2 linked regions of the Bernardetia sp. MNP-M8 genome follow. Each later gene encodes a partner of the first gene's protein in a complex. Links are inferred from orthologs where the notes say so. Each region holds a gene or a part of one and is shown on either strand. Other genes may lie near its edges. The genes, in order: meaB and scpA.

The links.
Region 2: the proteins of meaB (region 1) and scpA are in contact, whole or in part, in a crystal structure (PDB 8DPB), measured with the Methylorubrum extorquens proteins. The link is inferred for Bernardetia sp. MNP-M8 from one-to-one orthologs. Residues at the interface, in SOR26638.1 of Methylorubrum extorquens: Arg20, Ala21, Ala24, Arg25, Thr28, Ser32, Arg33, Arg34, His37, Thr98, Gly99, Gly100, Ser101, Ile102, Leu103, Lys106, Thr107, Ala110, Ala113, Ile114, Asp115, Arg116, Ala118, Phe119, Ile120, Arg121, Pro122, Pro124; in SOR27001.1 of Methylorubrum extorquens: Glu577, Glu578, Asn579, Asp580, Gly581, Arg582, Arg583, Arg585, His596, Ala604, Ser605, Ala608, Asp609, Gly611, Phe612, Asp613, Val614, Asp615, Ile616, Gly617, Pro618, Leu619, Glu625, Arg628, Gln629, Val631, Glu632, Asn633, Asp634, Glu661.

Annotation. Positions count from the first base shown.
Region 1 is NZ_CP147012.1:4,121,846-4,125,156, reverse strand. What follows is about bases 334-3,311. They hold meaB (methylmalonyl Co-A mutase-associated GTPase MeaB), read left to right. Parts: upstream 334-1,303; coding sequence 1,304-2,320; downstream 2,321-3,311. Other genes in these bases: V9L04_RS16775 (NAD(P)-dependent alcohol dehydrogenase), read right to left, coding at 2,390-3,311; V9L04_RS16785 (CHASE2 domain-containing protein), read right to left, coding at 334-983. Outside these bases: more of V9L04_RS16785, read right to left, coding at 1-333. UniProt on the Escherichia coli protein: Binds and hydrolyzes GTP. Likely functions as a G-protein chaperone that assists AdoCbl cofactor delivery to the methylmalonyl-CoA mutase (MCM) ScpA and reactivation of the enzyme during catalysis.
Region 2 is NZ_CP147012.1:3,550,713-3,554,034, reverse strand. Bases 116-3,104 are described here. They hold scpA (methylmalonyl-CoA mutase), read left to right. Parts: upstream 116-514; coding sequence 515-2,695; downstream 2,696-3,104. Other genes in these bases: V9L04_RS14450 (hypothetical protein), read left to right, coding at 2,830-3,104; V9L04_RS14455 (hypothetical protein), read left to right, coding at 2,692-2,823; V9L04_RS14465 (response regulator), read right to left, coding at 116-132. Also shown: more of V9L04_RS14465, read right to left, coding at 1-115; more of V9L04_RS14450, read left to right, coding at 3,105-3,291. UniProt on the Escherichia coli protein: Catalyzes the interconversion of succinyl-CoA and methylmalonyl-CoA. Could be part of a pathway that converts succinate to propionate.

The sequences.
Region 1 (3,311 bases):
GTAAATAATACAACGTTAAAAAAACACATCAAAACAGAAATAATAATCGCTAAATAAGAAGGAATTACATCAATATAATTTTCGTGTAAAATCATCGAAAGCATATTTGCATGAATCATAATTCCATACATATCCGTTGCTGCCCTTCCGACAGGTCGTACATTCAGTGGTGTGTAATATCTATCATCTACACCATCATCTTCTATGAAAGTAGAACCCATATAGCCCATAATGACAATTTTGTCTTTAAAGAAAGAAGGATCAAAATTTTCATCTAAAACATCCATTGGGTCAATGACCATAAACTTTTGCCAATTTCCACGATAATAAATCGTTTCTACTTCATTATTCCTTTCCAAAAGTTTTTCGGCTTTATCAGGATAAGAAAGTTGTATGAGTTTGGTTGCAAAACTATAAATTGTTGAATCTTTTACTTTTTCTTTTGGAGAAACAATACGAGCTGTTTCAAACTTTGTATCTTCATCTGTAACAACATTTACATAACCTGTTTGTATATACTTTTGAAATGGTTGGTGAGGAAGTCCTAAACTATCAAAACTTTTACTTTCTTCGTTTGGCTTTTCTAGTTTTGAAGCAAAAACAATAGGACATCTTTCGCTTGCAATTTTTAAAAAGGCTTCTAAAGTAGAATCTTGCTCAGGCTTTCTTGCTCCTGTCAAAAGAGCATCTAGTCCAATTATTTTCGGTTTATATCTTGAAATAACTTCTATTTGCGCTCCTAATCCTGCTCTAGGTAGATAACCAATATTTACAATAACTATATTTGTATCTATTTCTATCTTCTCATTATCTCTTATTTGAGAAAAATAAACATCAGAGATTTTGAAGTTATTAATCGTCTGTTCGAAAATATTGAGAAAATCAAAATTTACGGCTACTGTTTGAAGCAGAAGCATAAACGCAAAAATGGCGATTGTTCCTGTAATTGTAGCAAGATTGAATATTTTTCGTAAAAAACGCATTAGTAAATAGATAAGTTGTAAATAATAGAATGAATATCGATTTTTGATAGATACTGATAAAACAAAAACTCATTTCTATTCCTACAAAGATACAAATTATTTTAAATACGTTTGTACGTTGTGAAGTATTTTTTGATATAAGTAGAAATTAAATTTTTATTTTTAACTAAAATAACATTTTTTTGATAAGAATCTAAAATCAAGACTTGTATTTTTCTCATTTTTGTTTAGCTTTTCTATGAATTGCTTATATCAAACGACAAAACAAAAAGTCAATCCACATCTTATCAACGTTATTTAATTTCACATTTTTTATTTTTATGGCAAAAAACAGACGTTCACGTTTAACATCCCAAGAATATATTGATGGAATTTTGGCTCATAATCCTTTTATTTTGAGTAGAGCTATTACACTTATAGAAAGTCAGTTAGAAAGTGATAATGAACTTGCTACACAGATTATTGACAGACTTATGCCTTATACAGGAAATTCTATTCGTGTAGGAATTACTGGAGTTCCTGGGGTTGGAAAAAGCACATTTATTGAAACTTTTGGACTTTATTTGGCAGATTTAGCAACTGAACTAGAAAATAAAAATAAAAAAATTGCTGTTCTTGCCATTGACCCAAGTAGCCAGCGTTCGGGAGGAAGTATTTTGGGAGATAAAACAAGAATGGAAAAACTCTCTAATCATAAAAACGCTTATATTCGTCCTTCCCCAGCTCGTAGTTCTTTAGGTGGAGTTAGTCAAAAAACGAGAGAAACAATGCTTTTATGTGAGGCAGCAGGCTTTGATGTCATTTTGATAGAAACTGTTGGAGTTGGACAGTCTGAAACAATTGTAAAAGGAATGGTTGATTTTTTTCTTTTGCTTATGCTTGCAGGTGCAGGCGACGAGTTACAGGGAATAAAACGTGGAATTATGGAAATGGCTGATATGCTCGTCATTACAAAAGCTGATAAAGAAAATAAAAATGCAGCTACACGAGCCAAATCACAATATAAACACGCTTTGCATCTTTTCCCACCTAATGATGCCAAATGGACAGTTCCAGTAGAAATTTGTTCGGCTTTAGAAAATGAAGGAATAGAGAATATTTGGAAAAACATTGAAGACTTTGTAAAACAAACAACTTCAAATGGGTTCTTTAAAATAAATCGTAGTCAGCAGAACAAACAATGGCTACATCAAACTATTGAAGAGCGATTAAAAAGAGATTTTTATGCAAATGAATTAATAAAGAAACAAATAGAAGATTTAGAAAAACAAGTTGCTAATGGCTCTAGAAATGCTGTCGAAGTAGCAAGAGAGCTTTTGAACAATTATTACAAATAGAAAAATGGTTAATTGCAAATATCATTGATTTACAATTAACCATTCAAGTATAATTAATTTATACAATTATTAATTATCCTTCAAAGATTTCATGTCAATGACAAAACGATAACGAACATCACTTTTTAGCATTCGTTCGTAGGCATCATTAATGTCTTGCATATTAATCATTTCAATTTCTGAAACAATATTATGCTCTCCACAAAAATCTAGCATTTCTTGTGTTTCTTTGATTCCACCGATTACAGAACCTGCAATAGAACGTCTTCCCATTATCATAGCTGGTGTTTGAATCATAGAATCTAACTCGCCTATAAAACCAACCAAAACTAAAGTTCCATTAATTGTAAGCGTCGAAATATAAGGATTCAAATCATGTTCATAAGGAACTGTATCAATAATTAAATCAAACTTTCCTCTTACCGATTTCATTTGTTTTTCGTCTGTTGAGATAATAACAGTATCAGCACCTAATTCTTTAGCATCTTTTTCTTTACTTGGCGAACGAGAAAAAAGTGTAACTTCTGCACCCATTCCTTTAGCTAATTTGATTGCCATGTGTCCGAGTCCACCCAAACCAATAACAGCAACTTTGCTTCCTTCTTTTACATTCCAATGAACCAAAGGAGACCATGTAGTAACACCTGCACAAAGTAAAGGTGCAACAGCAGCTAAATCAAGATTTTCAGGAACTTTCAAAACAAAGTTTTCATCTACAACTACTTTTTCAGAATATCCTCCAAAAGTATGTCCTCCTAGATGCTTGTCTTTTCCGTTGTATGTTCCTGTAAAACCTTTCTGACAATATTGTTCTAAATCTTGCTTACAACTATCACATGTCTGACACGAATCAACCATGCAACCCACAGCAGCATAATCGCCTACTTTAAGTTTGGTGACATCACTTCCAACTTTAGTCACTTTTCCTACAATCTCATGACCAGGTACAGCAGAATAAACTGTTCCACCCCAATCATTTCTAGCTGTGTGC
Region 2 (3,322 bases), 570 kb from region 1 along the record:
ATTTTTTGTAACTACTTCGTTTGCAAAGCCTGTAAGTTCGATGATGCGTTTACTAATAAAATTATCAGTATCGTTGTCATCTACAAGCATAACTAAGCTGATTTTGTCTGTATTTTGAGTTGAGTTTGCCATAAGTAAGTCAATGTCTATCTTGAATGGAACTATTTGTTTGAGTAGTATTTTTATATCCAATTATCATTTTAACACAATAATACGGATTTTTCAACCATTTTTTGAATGAAAATAGGATTATTTTTGAAATAAATTTGATATAAGACAATAGATTTTTTAAATCGCTATTTTTTTTTCAATTTTAAGTAAAAATTAGAATAGACCAAAATAAGAAAACCTAATTTGTTAAACAAACTTTGAACAATATAATTTTAATTCCTATTACAAATGTCTAATTATAGATTCTTAGTAAGAAATAAATTTCAAAGCAAAGCAAAATTAGGTTAATTTTGAAATGCGCTTCAGCACAATAAATCAGCTAAAAACTGCCAATTATAAATATATGGATTTTAAAAACATTACTCTTCAAGACCTCAAAAATAGAGCTGCAAAAAAAGCAGAACAAAATACACAAGAACTTCCAAAAGAATTTCCTGTTTGGGAAACACCTGAAAAAATTGCTGTAAAGCCATTTTACACAAAAGAAGATTCTGCTTCGCTTCCTCATTTGAATTATCAGGCTGGTATTGCACCTTTTTTACGTGGTCCTTATCCGACTATGTACGCTGTTCGTCCTTGGACGGTTAGGCAATATGCAGGTTTTTCGACGGCAGAAGAATCAAATGCTTTTTATCGTCGCAATTTGGCAGCAGGACAAAAAGGTCTTTCTGTGGCTTTTGACCTTGCAACGCATAGAGGTTATGATTCTGACCATCCTCGTGTAGTGGGAGATGTAGGAAAGGCAGGGGTAGCAATTGATAGTGTTGAGGATATGAAGATTTTATTTGATAAAATTCCTCTTGATGAAATGTCGGTTTCGATGACAATGAATGGAGCAGTTTTGCCGATTATGGCATTTTATATTGTGGCAGCAGAAGAACAAGGTGTTGCGACAGAAAAACTGAGTGGAACGATTCAGAATGATATTTTGAAAGAATTTATGGTGCGTAATACATATATTTATCCACCAGAGCCGAGTATGCGAATTATTGCCGATATTTTTAGATATACAGCCGATAAAATGCCAAAATTTAATTCTATCAGTATTAGTGGTTATCACATGCAAGAAGCAGGTGCGACGGCTGACATTGAGCTTGCTTACACGCTTGCTGATGGCTTAGAATATGTCAAAAAAGGAATTGAAGCAGGATTAGATATTGATGGATTTGCGCCTCGTTTGTCGTTCTTTTGGGCAATTGGAATGAATACGTTTATGGAAGTTGCCAAAATGCGTGCAGGGCGTTGGCTTTGGGCAAATATGATAAAAGAATTTAATCCGAAAAGTGAAAAATCAATGGCTCTCAGAACGCATTGCCAAACTTCGGGTTGGTCTTTGACAGAACAAGATCCTTTTAATAATGTAACTCGTACAACGATTGAGGCTTTGGCTGCTGTTTTTGGTGGTACGCAGTCTTTACACACTAATTCTTTGGATGAAGCTATTGCACTTCCTACTGATTTTTCGGCTCGTATTGCTCGTAATACGCAATTATTTATTCAAAATAATACTGATATTACAAAAGCCATTGACCCTTTTGCAGGTTCGGATTATGTAGAAAACTTAACTTATGAGCTTGCAAATCGTGCTTGGGAACTGATTGAAGAAGTGGAATCTTTAGGAGGAATGACAAAGGCGATTGAGGCAGGAATTCCAAAATTACGAATTGAAGAAGCTGCTGCACGAAAACAAGCACGTATTGACGGACAAAAAGATACGATTGTGGGTGTAAATAAATATATAGTTGATGAAAATGAAGAAGACAAAGTAGAAATTGATGTTTTGGATGTCGATAATGTGGCTGTGAGAGAATCTCAACTCAGACGATTGAAAGAAGTAAAAGAAAAACGCAATGATGAAAAAGTCAAAATTGCCCTTCAAAAACTGACAGACGCAGCACAAAACAAAACAGGAAATCTGTTAGAACTTGCTGTAGATGCTGCACGAGAACGAGCTACTTTAGGCGAAATTTCGCAAGCAATGGAAAGTGTTTTTGGTCGTTATCAAGCACAAACCAAACTTATTGCAGGAATGTACTCCAATGAAATGGACAAAGGAAACGAGAATGGGAAAGGAAACAGTGATTTTGCACTCGCTCAAAAACGCTCTGATGAGTTTGCAGAGATTGAAGGTCGTCGCCCACGTATTTTGATTGCCAAAATGGGACAAGATGGACACGATAGAGGGGCGAAAGTAATTGCTACCAGTTTTGCAGATTTGGGTTTTGATGTGGATATAAGTCCTCTTTTCCAAACGCCTGAAGAAGTAGCCAAACAAGCTGCCGAAAATGATGTGCATATTGTAGGTGCGTCTTCGCTTGCTGCTGGACACAAAACGCTCGTTCCTTCCCTTATTGACGAACTCAAAAAGATAGGTAGAGATGATATTATGGTTGTGGCTGGGGGTGTGATTCCTCCGAAAGACTATGACTTTTTGTATGAAAAAGGTGTTTCGGCTGTTTTTGGACCCGGAACTGTGATTGCAAAGGCTGCTTTGAAGATTTTGGATGAGCTTTTGGAGGAATGAGAAATGCTTGGGTAGGATTGGCGAGTGATTTATATGATTTTTATGATGAAAGGCAGGATGAATGCTTTGAAAAAGAAAAATGGTGTCGTTTGTGGGGACACAAACAACGGCTAGTTTTTTATAAATAACACGAAATGAAAACAATAACTTACAAAAATCAGATTTTTGAAGTAGATTTTGATAGAACTAAAGAAGTCTATGATAATATTCAATTCAGTAACCTTTTCTCTTGTAATTGTCATGGTTGCAGAAACTTTCTAGTCAATAGAGAAAATATTTATCCAAAAGAAGTCCTTAATCTGATGATTCAACTAGGAATAGATTATAAAAAAGGTTCTGAACTGCACCACATATGTAAAATTGAAATAGGAAAACATCTTTATGGAGGTTGGTTTCACTTTAAAGGTAGGATTTTGGAAAACGGAAATGAGTTGACAGAAACTGAAACTATTGAAGTAAATGAAGATTTTAAATTTTTCTTTAAGCGAGATGGTTCTCTTTCCTTTTTTGATAAAGAAGAGCATAATCAAATTATGCAATTGGAAATTCTTGCTCATTCTGATTGGGTACTTGAAAAGGAACTAGAATTGGATTAGAGTACGATGATGAATCACAGTATAAATATTT